Regions from separate parts of the Cryobacterium zhongshanensis genome, predicted to be linked through region 2. Evidence: predicted binding sites of a transcription regulator. Region 2 holds the regulator's gene; the other holds the start of a gene.
What was found. The regulator LexA, encoded in region 2, represses DNA repair genes until DNA is damaged. The targets are predictions, from matches to a motif close to TCGAACANNTGTTCGA.

Region 1 (9,965 bases), on a different contig from region 2:
GACCATGCCCAGGCGTCCCCAGCGCGTGGGCCACGCCCGCGGGCCGCGGTTCAGGACGACGGCGACGAGCCAGAGGCCGACGCCGAAGAAGATCGCCTCGAGCCCTCCGAGTGCGAGCCAGGGCACCGGGCCCAGGTAGAGGGTGATCCAGCTGATGTGGATCAGCCAGAACGATAGTCCGGCGACCATACCGACGAGAAGGGCAGGCGCCGGGCGGCGACCGAGCAGGGCGAGGAACATCAGCACGACCCCAATAGGCGCCAGGACCCACCACGAACGGTCGGGGAAACCGCCGTCGAGGATCGCTCCCGCGGCGGCGGCGAGCACAACGGCCGCCGGGAGGGGCAACCGGAATTCCTCTCGATCCCTAGCCGTCTCGACGTTGTTCATCGGCACACCAGTCACTCGCACGGCCTAGGCGAACGAGGAGTAGGCGACGATGCCGCGCCGAATGGCGTCGAGCGCGATCCGGGCGGTCGTGCCGACCGGAGCATCGGCGACGACGGACAGCTGGTCGAGGAGATCGATGGTCTGCTTGGTCCAGCGCACGAAGTCCCCCGCGGCCATCTCGGCCTCGTCGAGGACGTCGATGAGCGAACCGTCCCTGGCCCACTTCCACATGGCGAGGGAGAGCCCGACCGCGAGCGGGTTGCTGCCCGGCAGCTGGTGGTCGCGTTCGAGGTCGTCGAGGCGGCTCCAGAGCTCCTGGGTGTCGTGCAGGGCGGCCCGGAACGGTCCCCGGGGCAGGTACCGCTCGTCGATGAGCCCTTCCTCGCGCCGCGGCTCGAAGACGAGGGCGCAGGCCATCGCGGCGAGTCCGGCCGGGTCGAGGTCGTTCCACAGCCCGCGGCGGAGGGACTCGGCGACGAGCAGGTCCCTGTCGGCGTAGATCCGCCGAAGGATGAGGCCGCTCTCGCTCAGCGTCACCGCGCCGGCCTGGTCTTCGAGCAGGTAGCCGTAACCGAGCAGGACCTCGGTGACACGGTCGAAGACGCGCGCGACGGCACCGGTGCGGGTCGTGATCTGTTTCGTGAGCGCATCCGTCTCTCGACGCAGTTTCCACCAGCGCTGCGCCCAGCGGGCGTGCGACTCGCGTTCGGGACAGTTGTGGCACGGATGCGCGCGGAGCCGCTTGCGAAGGCTCGCAAGTTCGCGCTGGCGACGTTCCTTCGCAGCGCGGGCGCCGGTCTCCCCCGTGAGCGTCTCGCGCTCGACCTCGGTGAGCCGGCGACGGATCGCCGAGTACTCGGTGAAGTCGCCGAGGTGGCAGACCATCGAGGCGGCGAAGCCCGTGAGGGATTCCTCCTGCTGGCGCACGGCCCTGGCCATGTCGACGACGGCGCGGTCGGCCTGGAACTGGGCGAACGAGGATTCCAAGACCGTGCGGGTGCGGTCACGGCCGAACTGGTCGATCAGGTTCACGGCCATGTTGTATGTCGGCTTGAAGCTCGAGTTGAGCGGGTACGTGCGGCGGGACGCGAGTGAGGCGACGGTCTGAGGGTCGAGCCCGGAGGCCCACTGGATCACCGAGTGGCCTTCGACGTCGATGCCGCGCCGGCCGGCGCGTCCGGTGAGCTGGGTGTACTCCCCCGGCGTGATCGGCACGCGGGCCTCGCCGTTGAACTTTTCGAGCTTGTCGAGGACGACGGTTCGCGCGGGCATGTTGATGCCGAGGGCGAGCGTCTCCGTCGCGAAGACCGCCTTGACGAGCTTCTTCTGGAAGAGCTCCTCGACGACCTCCTTGAAGGCGGGCAGCATGCCGGCGTGGTGGGCGGCGACGCCGCGTTCGAGGCCATCGAGCCACTCGAAGTAGCCGAGCACGCCGAGGTCCTCGTCGAGCAGGGTGCGGCAGCGTTCGTCCACGATCGCGCGGATCTCGGCGCGTTCGGCGGCATCGGTCAGGCGGACACCCGCCCGCAGGACCTGGTTGACCGCCTGGTCGCAGCCGACCCGGCTGAAGATGAAGAAGATCGCCGGGAGGAGGTGCTTGCCGCCGAGGAGGCGGACGATCTCGGCGCGGTCCATCCTGCCCGGCTCGAAGGTCGACCGTGGGGGTTGCGACCGACCGCGGTTGCCCCCGCGCCGGTCTCCCTGGCGGTCAGTGACGCCACGGCCGGCGCCCTGGGCCAGGCGGACCAGTTCCGGGTTCACCCGGTGGGTTCCCGCGGCTCCCGCGGAGTCGAACAGGTCGAGCATCTTGCTCTTGACGAGTACGTGCTGTTCGAGGGGCACCGGGCGTTCCTCGGAAACGATGACGTCGGTCTCGCCGCGGACGGCCTGCAGCCAGTCGCCGAACTCCTCCGCGTTGGACACGGTCGCGCTCAGCGACACCATCCGCACGTTCTGGGGCAGGTGGATGATGACTTCTTCCCAGACGGCGCCGCGGAACCGGTCGGCGAGGAAGTGCACTTCGTCGAGGACCACGAAGGCGAGGTTGGTGAGGAGGTCCGAGTCCGCGTAGAGCATGTTGCGCAGTACCTCTGTCGTCATGACGACGATGCGGGCCTGCGGGTTCACGTTGGTGTCGCCGGTGAGGAGTCCGACTTCGTCTGCCCCGTACTCGGCGACGAGTTCCTGGAACTTCTGGTTGCTGAGCGCCTTCATCGGCGCGGTGTAGAAGACCTTCTTGGTCGACTGCTTCATCGCGAGGTAGATCGCGAACTCCGCGATCAGGGTCTTGCCCGCGCCGGTCGGGGCCGCGACGAGGACGCTGTTGCCGTCCTCGAGCGAGGCGCAGGCGGCGATTTGGAAGGGGTCGAGGTCGAACCGGAGGCCGGCGCGGAAAGCGGAGAGCCGCGGGCGGCTCGCCCGGTCACGTGCCGCTGCGAAGCGTTCGGCGGGCGTCGGCTCGGCCGGGGTCTGGAGAGAGGTCATGGGAGACGCCTAGAGCGCCAGCTCCTGTTCGAAGGCGAGGGCGCGCCGGGCGGCACGCCGGTCATGCAGGAGGGCGACCCCGTACGCGGCGAAGTACAGCACCACCATCGGAATGGCGAGGAGGAACATCGACACGACGTCGGCTGCGGGGGTCGCGATCGCGGTGAAGAGGATGATGACGAGGATGGCGACCCGCCAGGACTTGATGATCGACGTCGCGCTGATCACCCCCGCGAAGTTCAGCAGCACGATGAAGACGGGCAGGACGAACGCGATCCCGATCGCGACGACGAGCTTGAGCACGAAGTCGAAGTAGCTCTGGGCGGTGATGAGCGCGGCATCCTGTGACGGTGCGAAGCCCGTCATGAGCTCGACGACGTGCGGAAGCACGTAGAAGCCGGCGGCGCAGCCCGCCAGGAACAGCGGTACCGCAGTGAAGAAGAAGCCGAAGGTGTAGCGCTTCTCGGTGCGGGTCAATCCCGGCATCAGGAAGGCGAAGACCTGGTACAGCCACATCGGGCTCGAGATGACGATTCCCACGTAGACGGAGATCTTGAGCTTGAGGTCGAAGGCGCTCGTGATGTCCGGGTAGTTCAGCTGTGCGCTACGCCCCTGTGCGGACGCGATCGTGTAGATCGGCTCCCTGAGGGCGTTCCAGACGAAATCGGACAGGAAATAGCCGATCACGGCGCCGACGAGGATTCCGGCGGCGGCAAGGAACAGGCGTTTCCGCAGCTCGAGAAGGTGCTGTCCGAGGGACATCTTCCCGTCAGGGGCCGTGCGCCGAGTCGTGCGCCGAGGAGTGCGCCCAGGCACGGAGGTTACGGCTTTGTCGTCGGATCGGGCGCGTCGGCTCCCGGGGCGGAGTCCGTCCCCGGTGCGCTCTTCGTCTCAGCGGGCTCGTCGCTGCGGATCTCGCTCTTGAAGATCTTCATCGACTGGCCAAGGCTGCGCGCGAGCGCGGGAAGCTTGGGCGCACCGAAGAGCAACAGAACGATGACAAGGATGATCAGGAAGTGCCATCCGGTCAGGTTGTTAAGCATGAGGGTGTGTCCTCTTCATCGGTGGGTCAGGTCTGACGATCGGACCGTGTTGCAATAGCTTACCTCTGGCAATCCGACGATCCCGCCGTTCCTGCCTTCGACGTTCCCGAGCGGTGCGTTGCAGGTCGACGGTCCTGGCGAGCTCGTTCCAGTCCGCGAAGATCGCGGGACGCCGCGGCGGCTCCGTCTCCTCCTCCGGGTCCGCGTCGAGCGCTCCCACGAGGTCACCGAGCGCACCGACGGCATCCGCGAGCACCATGAGCTTCCGGAACAGCAGCACGGCGAACCAGGCCAGCATTCCGAGCAGGACAAGCACCAGCCCGGTCCAGATCAGCACCCAGCTCCACCACGGCATCGGCTACTCCCCCGGCCCTGCCGCTGCGGCGGATGCCGCAGGCTCCGGATAGCGCGCCGCACCGGCATCCGCCCACGCGCGCACGATCTCGCGAGCGGCAGCGGGCTCGACGACGGTGACGACCCCGGAGAGACCCGCGACGAGGCGTTTGAGCGCGTGATAGTGCGAGACACGCAGCGTCGCCCTGACCCGGTCACCGGCGAGTTGCTGGACCGGGCGGCCAGACAGGTAGTCGCCCAGGAGCGGCAGCGCGCCGGCCGCGAGCTCGACGACCACGTCGAGGTCGGATTCGGAGCCCTGGAACAGGGCGTCGGGCAGGATCAGGTCTTCGGTGCGGCTCGTCACGGGGCGGTCGGTGGCGGTGAGCGTACTCATCCGGTCGAGCCGGAAGGTCCGGACGGCGCCGCGCAGGTGGCACCAGCCGCGCAGGTACCAGTCCCGGTCGACGGATTCGACGCGGAGCGGGTCGACGTAGCGTTCTTCCTGACCGCCGCGGGCGTTCAGGTAGTCGAACCGGACCTGGACGCCGGTCTGCAGGGCGGACTGGATGACGGAGATCGCCGTTCCCGAGGCGCTCGCGGACACGGCGAGCTGGCTCGGCGCGGCGGTAGCGCTCCGGGTGAGCTTGGCCATCAGTGATGCGATCGCATCCCGGTCTGCGTTCTCGGGAAGCGAGGAGAGGTACTGCAGGCCGGCGATGAGCGCGGCCGCCTCGCGTGCGGAGAACCGGGGGGAATCCTCGATCGCGACGAGATGGGTCAACACGATCGTGTCGTCGGACTCGAACTGGCCCCACTCGATGTCGAAGAGATCCCCGGGCAGGTACTGGCTCGTGTCGCCGGGCACCCCGGAGACGGCGATCAGGGTGACCGCGTCGCGTACCCGCTCGGGCGTGACACCGAAGTGCGCGGCGACGTCGGTGACGCTGATGCCGTCGTGGTCGATGAGATACGGGACGAGCGAGAGCAGGAAGGTGAGCTTGTCTGGGGCGCCGAGCGGCACGCGGGGGCTCATGAGCGAGCCTCGAGCGGCTCGAGGAGTTCGTGGTGTTCGTGGGCGTCGCGGACGAGGAGGAGTCGGTCGAGCACGGCGTCCCGGAGGGCCGGCGGGGAGAGCACGAGCACCTCTGGCCCGAACCCGGCGAGTTCGTCCGCGAGGATGTTCAGGTCGGTGTAGTGCAGGACGAGCGCTCCGGTCGGCTCGGCGCCGAGGGCATCCGCTGCCCGCTTGCCGAGGCGGACGGCGGCATCGGTGCCCGGGAGGACCTCGATCTCAGCGACGTTGGCCGTGAAAAGGGCGTCGAGTTCAGCGAGGGCGGCCTGGCCGGCATCCGGCCCGGATTCGGGTGCGATCAGGTCCGGGACGACCGTGACCGGTCCGACGATGCGGGAGAGCAGGAAGGTACGGGTGGCACCGGCGTCGAGGTCGGTGCCGAACAGGTGCCAGCGGCTCTCGTGCTGGACGACGGCGCGCGGCGCCACCTTCCGGCGCCGCGGGGCCGCCTCGCCCGGCTTGAGGTACAGGAACGAGACCACGTGCGCGCGGTCCATGGCCTTGCTGAGCGGCTCGAAGGAGGCGTCGCGGACCCGGAGGGTCGGGGCATACCCGAGCACGGGGTCGCCGTCCGCTCCCCCGAGCGCGTTGAGCTTGGTCAGGGCGCGCCGGGACTCCGCCGAGAGCGAGCCCTCCTTCCACACGGTTGCGGCAAGTTTGAGCAGCATCAGTTCGTCGCCGGAGAACGATACGTCCGTCGGAAGTTCGTAGAGGCCCTTGGGGATCCGGTAGCGCAGATTGCGGTTGTTCCCTGGATCCTCGGGCTGTTCGACGGTCTCGAGCGGGATCCCGAGTTCGCGGATGTCGTCCTTGTCCCGCTCGAACTGCCGTTCTAGGCTCGCATTGTCGCCGCTGTGCACGTAACGCTGCCGGTAGCCCTGAACAGTCGACAGGATGTCGGCCTTCGTCAGGCCGATTTCGGTCGCTATCAGTGCCAGCACGAGGCTGAACAGGCGTTCTTCAACCGTGATGCGGTTGATCGGTTCGGGGGTGGTCGACACGCTGTGAGTCTAACCGAGCCCCGGTAGCACCCCCGTGTCGAGCAGTGAGAAGCGGATGCGCCACGTTGCCCGTGTCCCCGGTCAGTCGCGGTTGGGTGGTCCGGTGAGGACCTGATGGGCGCGGTGCCGGTTCGGTGGCCGCCAGAGTCGTTGCGGGTCGATCAGTCCGGGGGCCCGCACTTGTGGTGAGCCCTTCACCATCCGGATTTCCCACCCCGAGGTGTCGATCGTGTGGTGATGGAACCAACACAACAGGACCCCGTTGTCGACATTCGTCGGGCCGTCTTTCGCCCACGGCTTCACATGGTGTACCTCGGCCCAGTGCGCGGGGGCCTTGCAGCCGGGGATGATGCACCCGCCGTCCCGGGCGGTGATCGCCCGCCGCTGCGCCCGGTTGAAATACCGCCGTTCCGGGCCGAGCTTGAGGACCTGGTTGTTGGCCCCGAACAGCACCCCTTGGAAGCCGCCGTCGCAGATGCGCTGGTGCACCGTCTTCAGCGACACCGGGGCTTCGACGCCGTCGATCCACCCCACCCCGACCCCGCTCGCGAGGTCGGCGGCGTTCACGTGCACCATCACCGTGGGAGCCGACCCGCCCATGCTGGGCGTGTCCTGGTCGCGGGCGGCGTGTTCGATCAACGCCCGGAGGATGTCCGCGCGTTTCTCCCCGCTGGTGCGGGTGTCCTGGCGGCGTTCCCGCAGCTCGGCCTCGATCACGTCCAGCTCCGGGCCCGTGCCGGCGTCGCCTGCGGTTTCGGCGCCGGGGATCATCTGCCCCGAATCCATCAGCGCCTGTTCCTCCTCGGTCGGGAATGCGGGCCGGGCGTGGAAGCTGAGGAAGGCGTCGAAGAGGGTGTTCATCATTCCGAACAGTTCCGGCGTCACCCCACCCTTCACCGGATACAACCCGTTCTTGAGCTGTCCGAAGCCGATGTTCGACTTCGCCTCGAACACATCCTCCTGCGGGAGCACCCCGTCCGGGTCCAGGGCCGCCTGCCACTGGAGCACCATGCCGCGGATCAGATCCGCAGCCGCGGGGACCCCGGCGCCGGCGAGGTTCTCGGTTTCCGGGGTGATCAAACCGGCCGCCGTGGCGACCAAAGCCCGCTCCGCCGTCAGCAAGTCATCCGGCGCCACCCGGTGACTGATCGTCTGCAGCCCCGTGACGATCAGCTCCGCGGTCTCCACCCCGATCTCCCCCGCCGTCAGCGCGGCGCCAACGGCCGGGAACAACGGCGGCAACCAGCTGCTCCCACCGCACGGCCGCGGCAACACCGCGTCCCCGAGCTTCGTCCTCCGCTTCACTTCCCTGGCCGACACCCGCGTCACCCGGGTCAGGACGTCCCAGGGGCCCGTGCAGCCCATCCTCCAGGCCAGCCCGTCCCGGCCGAGCACCCGCGCCCGCCGATCCACGTCCGTCGCCGTGTTGACCCGGGCGGCGTCCACCGTCCGCCCAATCGCCTCCACTTCCTTCAACGCCGTGACCGCTTCCGCATCACTGAGCAACCCAACGGGGATCGCGGCCAGGGCCTCCGCGAGAACCGAACGCGCTGCAGCGAGCCGGGCGACAGCATCCGCATGCACCGACGCAACCGAGCCGGCCAGCCCCTCGGCGCCCTCGAAACCCTCGGCGACCGCGACCGGATGGGCCGACTCGACCTGCCCGACCGAAGACCCAACCGGATGAGCCGACTCGACCTGCTGGCCGCCCACCGTGGTGGGGTGATCCCCCGCGGCCCCGGAATCGGGTGTCTGCGGGGTGTGTGACTGTGGGTCCGAAGCTCCTGCCATACCCCGATTCTACCCCGAATCGAACACGAATGCGAGGCTTGCTCACTTACTTTTGGGCTTCTCATCTCGAGATTCATACCTGACAGCGAGTGTGTCCGCACTCGTGGTGCCGAATTCAGGAGATGCGCCCGGGCGAGCAACAGCGGCCCGCGGACCAGTGCGGCCGATCCCGACCTGCAGCAGGCATCTCCTGAATTCGGCACACTGACGCGGCCAGACGCACCGCGGGGTCATGGCCCGAGATTCGTGGGGCATCCGAACCGCACCGTGCCGATGCGGCGAGAATACGGGACAGGCGCCCGAAAACACGCGTCACCCCCCGCTCTCGAGAACGGAGGGTGACGTGTGCAGCAGTTGAGGGCGGGGTTAGCCGATGCCGAGGATGTCGATGACGAAGACGAGGGTCGAGCCGGCGGGGATGGTTCCCTGCGCTGAGTCTCCGTAGCCCTTCGCCGGCGGGATCACGGTGAGGATCTGCGAACCCACGGTCTGGCCGATGATCGCCGTCGCGAACCCGGGGACGACGCCGCCCTGGGTCTTCGAGCCGTCGACCGCGAGCAGTTGCGCGGGCGCACCCTTCGTCCAGCTGGAGTCGAAGACTTTCTTGTCCGCCCAGAGGACGCCGGTGTAGTGCACGGTGACCTTGTCGCCCTCCTTGACAGTGTCGCCGGTTCCCTTCTTCAGGACGGCGAGCTGGAGGTCTGCCGGCGGCGTGCCGCCCGGAATCGTGATGCCGGGGGTGCCGTTGGCGTCGAGGACGACCGCGGGAAGGCCGTTCACCGGGGTCTGGTCGGCACCGTTGGCCCGGAGCAGGTAGGTCTTCACGACGTCGATAACGAAGACCAGCGAGTCCGTCGCGGAGATCCCGAGGGTGGGGTTGCCGCCCTGCGGTCCGAACGCGTCATCCGGGGAGACGACGACGGCGACACGCGAGCCGGCCTGGGCGCAGGCGAGCCCGTCCGTGATGCCCTTGATGGTCTGGTCGTTGAGCGTGAGCACGTTCGCGCTCGTGCTGTCGTACTTGCTGACCTGGATCGGCGAGCCTGTCGTCCCGTTGTAGACGTTCAGTTCGATTTTCGCCTGCTGCCCGGTGACGAGCTTGTCTCCGGACCCGGGCACGATGACCCGGCCCTGGGTCGACGTCGTCATGAGTGGCGTCGGGATGTCGACCTTCGGGACGGCTCCGAAGTTGTCGCTGACGGAGACGAGCTTCGAGGCGGCGCCATCGCTGATGGGGGCGACGCAGCTCGACGCGGCATCCGCGCTGCTGCTGCACCCGGTGAGGGCGGCAAGCAGCAGGCTGGCAGTCGCGATGAGGGCAGAAGCTCTACGCACAGGATCTCATTTCAGTGTGGGAAATTCAGCGTGCGGCGCCGTCTGGTCGCCGGGAGTCGAGAGGCCGAACACGGCCGGAGCCTATCCTAACCGGCGTCGGCTGCGCTGTCGGCAGCACCGCTGATCGCGGCGTCGGTCGCAGTCTGGGCGGTTCCGGGCAACTCAGCGGGTGCGGCGACGACCGGGCCGCGCCCGTCGAGGCCTCTGGCCTTGGAGATGGCCGCACCGGTCTCCGCGATCCTGACCCGCTTGCGCATGACCTTGCCGCTCACGCTGCGTTCGCCGAGTGCGCCCGGGGTCCAGGCCTCGACATCCGCATCCGAGAAGTCGGTCTTGGAGGGTCGGCGCTTGAGCTCGGGCAGGATCGTGTCGGGGGCGAGACGCCGTGCCGTGATCAGGAACCCGGTGTGGCCGATCATGCGGTGGTCCGGGCGGACCGCGAGACCCTCGACGTGCCAGCCGCGCACCATGGTCTCGTTCGAATCCGGGTTCGTGTAGAACCCGGTTCCCCGG
Region 2 (9,965 bases):
TGCCCGGCGACCCCCTGATCGTCGACGGGGTCGGGCACATCCGGATGCGCGTCCACGAACGCGGCAGCGGCGAGACGCTCTCCTGCGGCACCGGAGCCGCAGCGGCCGCCCTCGCGACCCGCTACTGGGCGGGCCAGGGAGCCCCGAACCAGTGGCGGGTCGAGGTGACCGGCGGCACGCTCGGCGTGCGGATGTTCCCGGCCGAGGACGGCGAGCACGTCGCGCTCTCCGGGCCGGCCGAGCTCGTCTACGACGGCGTCTTCCGCCTCAACTGACCCGGCTCGACTGACCGGGATCCGCCCGTACCTGCCGCGAGAGTGCGGTTTCGGCCCTTAAACCGCGGGTTTAAGGGCCGAAACCGTACTCTCGCGGTACGTTGCCGACGCGGACCGTTGCGTTGCGGCACGGGCGGGCGAGTGCGCTCGCGAACCGCTAGAGGGCGGGTTCGCCGTGGCGCTTGACGCGCAGCACGCGGAAACCCTTGCTGATCGCGAAGCGGGAGACCGCGAAGTCGTCGGGTAGTTCGCCGTCGAGCCAGCGCTGCAGCGAATCGGAGCCGAGGTTGCGCTGCACGACGAGCCAGGCATCCGAATCGGGTTCCAGGCGCGGCAGCCAGCTGCTCAGCAGGTTGTGCAACTCGTTTTTGCCGACGCGGATCGGCGGGTTCGACCAGATCGTGCGGAACTGCACGTGCGGAGGGACCTGGTCTGGCGTGACGGCCGTGATGTTGGTGAGCCCGAGTTTCTCGGCGTTCAGCCGCACGAGGTCGAGGGCACGCTCGTTGACGTCGACGGCCCAGATCGTGGCGCGCGGCGCAGCGAGCGCCAGATGGAAGCTGATCGGACCCCAGCCGCAGCCGAGATCGAGGAAGTCGCCCCCGGGCGGCGGTGCCGGAGTGTTCTCCAGAAGCACCTTGGTGCCCGTGTCGATGTGGTCCGGGCTGAACACGGAGTTGGCGGTCGTGACCTCCCGCTCCTGACCTCCCAGGTGCACGGTCACCTGCTGCAGCCTGAGCTTGCTGTCGGGGGCAGGGGTGAAGTAATGGTCGGAAGGCATAGAGGGAACCTACCGCTCTTCGAGGAAGTAAGGTTAAAGGAATGATTGAACCAGTTGAAACCCCGGACGACGATGTTGTGGCACGGGTACTTGCCAGTGCCGATTCCAAGGCCGCCGGCTACTCCCTGTTTCGCAGCGGGAGCGCCCAGGCCCTCGACGCGGAGCCCCGCTCCGACGAGCACGATGACGGCCACGACGGCGCCCAGCTCGACCGCGAAGACCGCAACGCCCTCCGCCGGGTTCCGAGCCTCTCCACCGAGCTCGAAGACGTCACCGAGGTCGAATACCGGCAGCTGCGCCTCGAGAACGTCATCCTGATCGGCCTGTACACCCAGGGCACCGTCGCGGACGCCGAGAACTCCATGCGCGAACTCGCCGCCCTCGCCGAGACCGCGGGAGCCACCGTGCTCGACGGCCTCATGCAGCGCCGGGCGACCCCGGACACGAGCACCTACCTCGGCAAGGGCAAGGCGCAGGAACTCGCCGGCATCGTCAAGGCCCTCGGCGCCGACACCGTCATCGCTGACACCGAACTCGCGCCCAGCCAGCGGCGCGCCCTCGAGGACGTCGTCAAGGTCAAGGTCATCGACCGCACCGCCACGATCCTCGACATCTTCAGCCAGCACGCCAAGAGCCGGGAGGGCAAGGCCCAGGTCGAGCTCGCCCAGCTCGAATACCTGCTGCCCCGCCTCCGCGGCTGGGGTGATTCGATGTCCCGCCAGGCCGGTGGCCAGGTCGGCGGCACCGGCGCCGGAATGGGTTCCCGCGGCCCCGGCGAGACGAAGATCGAACTCGACCGTCGTCGCATCCACACCCGGATGTCCCGCCTGCGCAAGCAGATCCTGGCCATGAAGCCCGCCCGAGAGGCCAAGCGCGCCAACCGCAAGCGCAACGCCGTGCCCTCCGTCGCCATCGTCGGCTACACCAACGCCGGCAAGTCGAGCCTGCTCAACCGGATCACCCGCGCCGGCGTGCTCGTCGAGAACTCGCTCTTCGCCACGCTTGACGCGACCGTGCGCAAGTCCACGACGAGCGACGGCCGGCTCTACACGCTGACCGACACCGTCGGCTTCGTCCGCAACCTCCCGCACCAACTCGTCGAGGCCTTCCGGTCGACCCTCGAGGAGGTCGCGGACGCCGATGTCATCGTGCACGTCGTCGACGCCTCCCACCCCGACCCGGCGAGCCAGCTCGCGACGGTCCGCGAGGTCATCAGCGAGGTCGGCGCCCGGGAGATCCCCGAACTCGTCGTCTTCAACAAGAGCGACCTGGTCAGCGACGACGATCGCCTGGTGCTGCGCGGCCTCTGGCCGAAGGGCATCTTCGTCTCCGCGCGCACCGGCGAAGGCATCGACGAGGTGCTTGCCGCGGTCGCTGACCTGCTCCCGCGCCCCTCGATCGAGCTCGACCTGCTCATCCCCTACGAGCGCGGCGACCTGATCGCGATCCTGCACGCGCAGGGCACGATCCTGAGCACCGACTACGCCGAGACCGGCACCCGGGTACGCGCCCTCGTCACGACCGAGATCCAGTCCTTGTTCGCGCCGTTCCTCCTCGCACCGTCAGGCACCGCGCCCGCCGTCGCGAGCTGACCCCGGTAACGAACGGTCACACTCGTGCAATCCCGTTCGGGGATTGCTAGTGTTTTCTTCAATCGTTGCCGACGGATTTCCTCCGCCGGCATGGAGCGACAGCCGAGCCCGGCACCCGCCCGCGAACACCCGCCAGGGCTCCCTGGCGGTCCGCGGCCGCCCGGCCATTTCAGTGCACGCACTGGCTCCTGTCGAATGAGGAATGCATGTCCACTCCACCGGACTCCGCCCGCACCCGGCGCATCCCGTTCTCCTTCGAGCTGTATCCGCCCAAAACGGATGCCGCCGCTGCCGCCCTCGCGACGACGATCGACCATCTCGCCGCGGCAGGACCCGACTTCCTCTCGGTCACCTACGGAGCCAACGGATCCTCGCGCCGCTCCTCGCTCGACGTGCTCAGCCGCATCCTGCGCACGACGAACGTCGAGGCGATGGCCCACCTCACCTGCGTCGGCTCCACCCACGAGGAGGCGAACCGGCTGATCCGCGAATTCCTCGACGCGGGAGTGCGCAGCTTCCTCGCCCTCCGCGGCGACCCCCCTGCCGGAACGAAGGAGGGCGAGGCGTTCCTCGGCGACTTCGGCAGCGCCGCCGAACTCGTGCAGCTCATCCACCGCGTCCAGGCCGAGAAGTCGCCGTACCGCGAGACGATCATCCCCGGCATCCCGGCCGCCCGCGCCGTGAAGGCCGGCCACGAGAAGGTGCGGATCGCCGTGGCGGCGTTCCCGAACGGCCACCCCCGCTCACGCTCCTCGGCGCAGGACATCGACACCCTGCTCGCCAAGCAGGCGGCCGGCGCGAACCTCGGCATCACCCAGCTCTTCTTCCACGCCGACCACTTCCTGAGCTTCGTCCAGCGGGCGAGGGAGGCCGGGGTGCTCTTCCCGATCCTGCCCGGCATCATGCCGGTGACGAGCCCGGCCAGACTGCGGCGGATCATCGAGCTGTCCGGCGAACAGATGCCGGCAGACCTGTCCATCCGGCTCGAGATCGAACCGACCAGGGAAGGCCAGCGCGAGATCGGCATCCGCCACGCCGTCGACCTCGCCGCCCAGGTGATCGCCGGGGGAGCGCCCGGGCTGCACCTCTACGCCTTCAACCAGCACGAGACCGTTCTCGAGGTGCTCGACGGCTGCGGCCTGCTCGGCGCGACGGCGCCGGTTCGGGACACTCCTGCTCAGCCTCAGGCTCCGGCCCCGACGGCACTGCCCACGATCGTGTAGAGCGACGGCGGATGCTCCTTCCCGCCTCCGCAGCTCTCCCGTCCACCCGAACGCAGCGCCTGCGCCACGGGTTTCCGTCGCGCCCGAAATCGGGCCGACGCACCACCGCCCGACCCGAAGCCCCTACCCCCCCCCTCAAGCCCCGATCATCCGATGATCCGCCCATCCGAACCGCACAGCACCCTCACCGCAAAGGACACGCCATGACCAGCACCTCCCCGTTCCCCGCAGGCACGATCCTCGGCTACCCGCGCATCGGCCCGCGCCGTGAGCTCAAGAAGGCCGTCGAAGCGTTCTGGGCCGGCACCACAACCGCCGCAGAGCTCGAAGCCACCGCGGCCGGACTGCGCCAGGCCACCCGCGACCGCCTCGCCGCCCTCGGTCTCGGGCGCACAGACTCGGCCATCCCCGAGTCGTTCTCCTTCTACGACCAGATGCTCGACGCGCTCTGCACGGTCGGCGCCGTACCGGCCCGCTTCGCCGGGCTCCTCGACGCCGACGGACGCATCGACCTCGCCGGATACTTCACCCTCGCTCGCGGCGAAGGGGAGAGCCTCCCGCTCGAGATGACCAAGTGGTTCGACTCGAACTACCACTACCTCGTGCCGGAGATCGGACCGGAAACGGAGTTCTCCCTGTCGAGCGACCGGATCGTGCGCGAATTCGAGGAAGCGCGCGCGGCCGGCTTCCTGACCCGACCCGTCATCGTCGGCCCGGTGACGTTCCTGCTGCTCAGCAAGCCGAGCGACGAAGCCCCCGCGGGCTTCGAGCCCCTCGACCGGCTCGACGACCTCATTCCGGTCTACGCGACGCTGCTGCAGCGCCTCGCGGACGCCGGCGCCGACTGGGTGCAGCTCGACGAACCGGGCCTCGTCAGCGAGAGCGTCCCTGTGCCCCGCGCCGAGGCTCTCACCGCAGTGCAGTGGGCGTACGGGACCCTCGGCCACCTCGCCCAGCGCCCGGCGATCTTCGTCGCCGCTCCCTACGGCAGCCTCGACGACGCCCTGCCCGTGCTCGCCGCCGCACCGATCGAAGCCATCGGCCTCGACCTCGTCCGCGGCGCCCTGCCCGCGGCCGTCCCCGGCCTCGAGGGGAAGACGCTCGTCGCCGGTGTCATCGACGGGCACAACATCTGGCGCGGCGACCTGGCGGATGCCTTCGCCCACCTCGACGAGGTCAGCGTCCTGTCACCGCGGGTCGCCGTCTCGACCTCGACGAGCCTGCAGCACGTCCCGCACACGGTCACCGACGAGTCCGCGCTCGGTGCAGACCTCGTGAGCTGGCTCGCCTTCGCCGACGAGAAGGTCGGCCAGGTCGCGACCCTGGCCCGCGGCCTGGCCGACGGCCGGGAGGCCATCGACGCCGAGCTCGACGCCGCGACCAGAGCCCTCGCCGCCCGCCGCATCGCCCCCGGAGTGCGCGACGGTGCCGTCAGGGCCCGCGCCGCAGCGCTCACCGCCGACGACTTCACCCGCGGGGAGTACGCCGACCGCCTCGCCGCCCAGGAGACCGCCCTCGCGCTGCCCTTCCTGCCGACGACGACGATCGGCTCCTTCCCGCAGACCGGGGAGATCCGCCGCGCCCGCGCCCGTTTCCTCACGGGAGTGCTCGACGCAGACGAGTACCGCGACCTGATGCGCGCGGAGATCGCCCGGGTCGTCGACCTCCAGGAGGAGATCGGCCTCGACGTGCTCGTGCACGGCGAACCCGAGCGCAACGACATGGTGCAGTACTTCGCCGAGAACCTCGACGGCTTCGCGGTCACCGAGAACGGCTGGGTCCAGTCCTACGGCAGCCGGTGCACGCGACCGTCCATCCTGTGGGGCGATGTCTCGCGCCCGAAGCCGATCACCGTCGAGTGGTCGACCTACACGCAGGGCCTCACCGCGAAGCCGGTCAAGGGCATGCTGACCGGACCGGTCACCATCCTCGCCTGGTCCTTCGTGCGGGACGACCAGCCCCTCGGCGAGACCGCCCGTCAGGTCGCCCTCGCCCTCCGCGACGAGATCGCCGACCTCGAGGCCGCCGGAATCGGCATCGTCCAGGTCGACGAACCCGCCCTGCGCGAACTGCTCCCGCTCAAGAAGGCCGGGCACGCCGACTACCTGGACTGGTCCGTCGGTTCGTTCCGGCTCGCGACGGCGGGGGTGCTGGATGCCACCCAGATCCACACCCACCTCTGCTACTCCGAGTTCGGCGTCGTGATCGACGCCATCCGCAACCTCGACGCCGACGTGACGAGCATCGAGGCGGCCCGCTCCCGGATGGAGGTCGTCGCGGACATCCAGGCCAACGGTTTCGACCACGGCATCGGGCCGGGCGTCTACGACATCCACTCGCCGCGGGTGCCGAGCGTCGCCGAACTCACGGAGCTGCTCGACCGTGCCGTTGCGGCCATCCCGGTCGGGCAGGTCTGGGTGAACCCGGACTGCGGGCTCAAGACCCGCGGTTACGCCGAGACGGTCGAGTCCCTGACCAACATGATCGAGGCGACCCGGATCGTGCGTGCGCGCCTCGCCGAGCGGGTGCCCGCCCGCGCCTGAGCTGTCCCGGGGGCGAGCCCGTGCCGCGCAAGACGCGCCAGTTCCGCTGCTTCGCGCCAGGTCCGGTTCTCTGCGCTCCAGTTTCGCCGCTTCGCGCCAGGCATGCCTGGCGCGAAGCGGCGCAAATGGCGCGCCTACTGAGAGCGAGCGCTGGAGCGCGGGCGCCGGGCTGCCGGGAGCGCCGGACTAAAGGGAACGCAGAACGGCGACGATCTTGCCGAGGATCTCGGCGTGGTCGCCCAGGATCGGCTCGAAGTTGGTGTTCCTCGGCAGCAGCCAGGTGTGGCCGTCACGCTGCCGGAACACCTTCACCGTCGCCTCGCCGTCGAGCATCGCGGCGACGATCTCGCCGTTCTCCGCGGTCTTCTGCTGGCGGACGACGACCCAGTCGCCGTCCATGATCGCGGCGTCGATCATCGACTCGCCGACGACCTTGAGCATGAACAGTTCGCCCTTGCCCACGAGCTGGCGCGGGAGCGGGAAGATCTCGTCGACCTGCTGGTCGGCCATGATCGGCACACCGGCGGCGATCCGTCCGACGAGCGGCACCATCGCCGCGTCGCCGACCGGGGTGCCCTGCTGGAAGTTCTCCGCGGCTCCCGCCGCGGTGTCCTCCGGCGACTGCGGCAACTCGATCAGGACCTCGAGCGCCCGTGGCCGGTTCGGGTCCCGGCGCAGGTAACCGCTGAGCTGGAGCTGGTTGAGCTGGTGGGTGACACTCGAGAGCGACGACAGACCGACGGCGTCACCGATCTCGCGCATGCTCGGCGGATAGCCCCTCTGCCCGACGGAGCGCTGGATCACGTCCATGATCGCGCGCTGCTTGTCGCTGAGGCTCTTCCTCCGTCGCGTGCCGCCTCGTTCAGGGGATCCGCCGCTGAACTGGGTCACGCTGTCCGGGGTCACGCTGTCCTGGGTCACGATGTCGCTCCTGTCGGTGGCGGTGGGCGGGTGGTGGTCGGTCGCCGCGGCGGATGCCGTGAGGCGACCGTATCCGAATGTCAGTGGTCGCTGGTTGAGTTCAGACCAGTCAATCGAAACTGTAACCAGCGTGGGGCGAAAGAGAGACATTCATTCGAGTGTGTCGTGTACTTCACCCCAATAATAACCGGAGAAAGTCTTGATTGTTCGAACAATCGAATATATATTCGGAACATAGCTTCGTATCCGGCTCTCCCGGCCGAGAGCCGGATACGAATACACAGGAGGCAGACATGAGCACAACAATCGAGCTGGTCCCGGGGGCGCACACCCGGCTGCGCATCACGCGGCGCGGTCGTGCCGTGCTGACCGCCGCCGCCGCCGTTCCCCTCGTCGTGGGCGCCCTCGCGCTCGCACTCAACGGCGGCCTCGCCGCCGCAGACGGCAGCACGCTGAGCGGCAGCGGCGCGAGCGACAGCGCAACGACGTTCGACTACGTCACGATCCAGTCGGGCCAGTCCTTGTGGCAGCTCGCCGAGCACATCGCGCCCTCCGCCGACCCGCGCGAGGTCATCGCCGACATCGTCAACCTGAACCAGCTGCCCTCCGAGAGCGTGCAGCCCGGCCAGCGCCTGGCCCTTCCCGCCGAATACTGAGCCCGCCGATTACTGAGCCGGCTGAACACCGAGCAGGCTGAACGCCGAGTCGGCTGATTACTGAGCGGGCTGAATGCACGGGGAGCCGAGCACGGGGCCGGCTGAATACTGAACCATCGTCAACATGCCCACCGGTATTATGGGGGGAGTGACCAGTCTCAACGACCTGCCCCTCCGCGACAACCTGCGCGGGCTCACTCCCTACGGGGCGCCCCAGCTGCACGTGCCGGTCGCTCTCAATGTGAATGAGAACACCCACGGCATCCCCGAGGACGTGGCCGTCGACATCGCGGCCGCACTGGCCGCCGCGATCCGGGGGATCAACCGGTACCCGGACCGGGAATTCACCGAACTGCGCGAGGCGATGGCCCGCTACCTGGGACACGGTCTCACCCGCCAGAACATCTGGGCCGCCAACGGCTCCAATGAGGTTCTCCAGCAGGTGCTCCAGGCCTTCGGCGGTCCGGGACGCACCCTGCTTGGTTTCGCCCCCACCTATTCGATGTACCCGCTGCTCGCCTCGGGCACCGGGACGCGCTGGATCGCCGGTGACCGCGACGCCGACTTCGAACTCACCCCGAGGCGCGCCGTCGAGTGGGTCAATCGCGTCAATCCCGACCTCGTCTTCCTGTGCTCCCCGAACAACCCGACCGGCACCCCGCTCTCGCTCGATGTGATCGCCGCCGTCTATGACGCCTGCGACGGGATCGTGGTGGTCGACGAGGCCTACGCCGAATTCGCCCCGGTGGGGACGGCATCCGCTCTCACCCTGCTGCCCGGGCGGGAGCGCCTGCTGGTCTCCCGCACGATGAGCAAGGCCTTCGCGTTCGCCGGCGCCCGGGTGGGCTACCTCGCGGCCGACCCTGCCGTGACGGATGCGCTCCGGCTCGTGCGCCTGCCGTACCACCTCTCCGCGCTGACCCAGGCGGCGGCCGTTGCCGCATTCGCGCACACGCCCGAAATGCTGCGCATGGTCGACGACATCCGCGGCCAGCGCGACCGTCTCGTCACCGAACTGCGCCGGCTCGGATACCAGCCCCTCCGCAGCGGCAGCAACTTCGTGCTCTTCGGCGGTGTCTCCGACCCGCGCGGCACGTTCGAGGCGCTGCTTGCCGAGGGCATCCTCGTGCGCGACGTCGGGATCCCCGGCCACCTGCGAGTCACCGCCGGCACCGAGCGCGAGACGACTGTCTTCCTCGACGCCCTCGAGGCACTGGGCCACGCGTAACCGTCCGGGCCAATAAACTAGCCGCATGAGCTCACAGTCACCGGCCGCACAGTCATCGACCGCACAGGCCCGCATCGCACACCTGCGGCGGGAGACCAGCGAGTCGAGCATCGACCTGACGATCAACCTCGACGGCACCGGCGTGTCCGACATCCACACCTCGGTACCGTTCTACGACCACCTGCTCACCGCGTTCGCCAAGCACTCCCTGACCGACCTCACCGTGCGGGCCTCGGGAGACATCGAGATCGATGTGCACCACACCGTCGAAGACGTCGGCATCGTGCTCGGCCTCGCCATCCGGCAGGCGCTCGGAGACAAGTCCGGCATCTCCCGCTACGGCGACGCCCTCGTGCCGCTCGACGAGGCCCTCGCCCAGGCCGTCGTCGACATCTCGGGACGCCCGTACCTCGTGCACACCGGGGAGCCGGCCGGGTTCGAGTTCCACCTGATCGGCGGTCACTTTACCGGCTCGATGGTGCGCCACGTCTTCGAGGCGATCGCGTTCAACGCCGCCCTCACCGTGCACGTCACAGTGCTCGGAGGCCGCGACCCGCACCACATCGCCGAGGCCGAGTTCAAGGCCTTCGCCCGCGCGTTCCGCCAGGCCAAGGCCTACGACCCGCTCGTCTCCGGCGTGCCGTCGACCAAGGGCGCCCTGTGACGAGCGTCGTCGTCTTCGACTACGGCACGGGCAACGTGCACTCGGCCGTCAAGGCGCTCGAACTCGCCGGGGCCGACGTGAC

Region 1: MQH31_RS07790 (HNH endonuclease signature motif containing protein) is a predicted target of LexA. The motif match lies at 8,137-8,152, and genes of this name have one in related genera.

Annotation. Positions count from the first base shown of each region.
Region 1 is NZ_JALGAR010000001.1:1,713,515-1,723,479, reverse strand. It holds gene lnt (apolipoprotein N-acyltransferase) at 1-348, opposite strand, end outside; gene MQH31_RS07820 (DEAD/DEAH box helicase) at 415-2,874, opposite strand; gene tatC (twin-arginine translocase subunit TatC) at 2,884-3,636, opposite strand; gene tatA (twin-arginine translocase TatA/TatE family subunit) at 3,696-3,917, opposite strand; gene MQH31_RS07805 (hypothetical protein) at 3,910-4,272, opposite strand; gene MQH31_RS07800 (helix-turn-helix transcriptional regulator) at 4,276-5,286, opposite strand; gene MQH31_RS07795 (helix-turn-helix transcriptional regulator) at 5,283-6,326, opposite strand; gene MQH31_RS07790 (HNH endonuclease signature motif containing protein) at 6,408-8,117, opposite strand; gene MQH31_RS07785 (FKBP-type peptidyl-prolyl cis-trans isomerase) at 8,484-9,452, opposite strand; gene MQH31_RS07780 (tRNA (adenine-N1)-methyltransferase) at 9,539-9,965, opposite strand, start outside.
Region 2 is NZ_JALGAR010000010.1:33,698-43,662, reverse strand. It holds gene dapF (diaminopimelate epimerase) at 1-275, shown strand, start outside; gene MQH31_RS20140 (class I SAM-dependent methyltransferase) at 433-1,056, opposite strand; gene hflX (GTPase HflX) at 1,098-2,648, shown strand; gene MQH31_RS20130 (methylenetetrahydrofolate reductase) at 2,855-3,871, shown strand; gene metE (5-methyltetrahydropteroyltriglutamate--homocysteine S-methyltransferase) at 4,075-6,414, shown strand; gene lexA (transcriptional repressor LexA) at 6,601-7,224, opposite strand; gene MQH31_RS20115 (LysM peptidoglycan-binding domain-containing protein) at 7,629-7,991, shown strand; gene MQH31_RS20110 (histidinol-phosphate transaminase) at 8,131-9,219, shown strand; gene hisB (imidazoleglycerol-phosphate dehydratase HisB) at 9,245-9,883, shown strand; gene hisH (imidazole glycerol phosphate synthase subunit HisH) at 9,880-9,965, shown strand, end outside.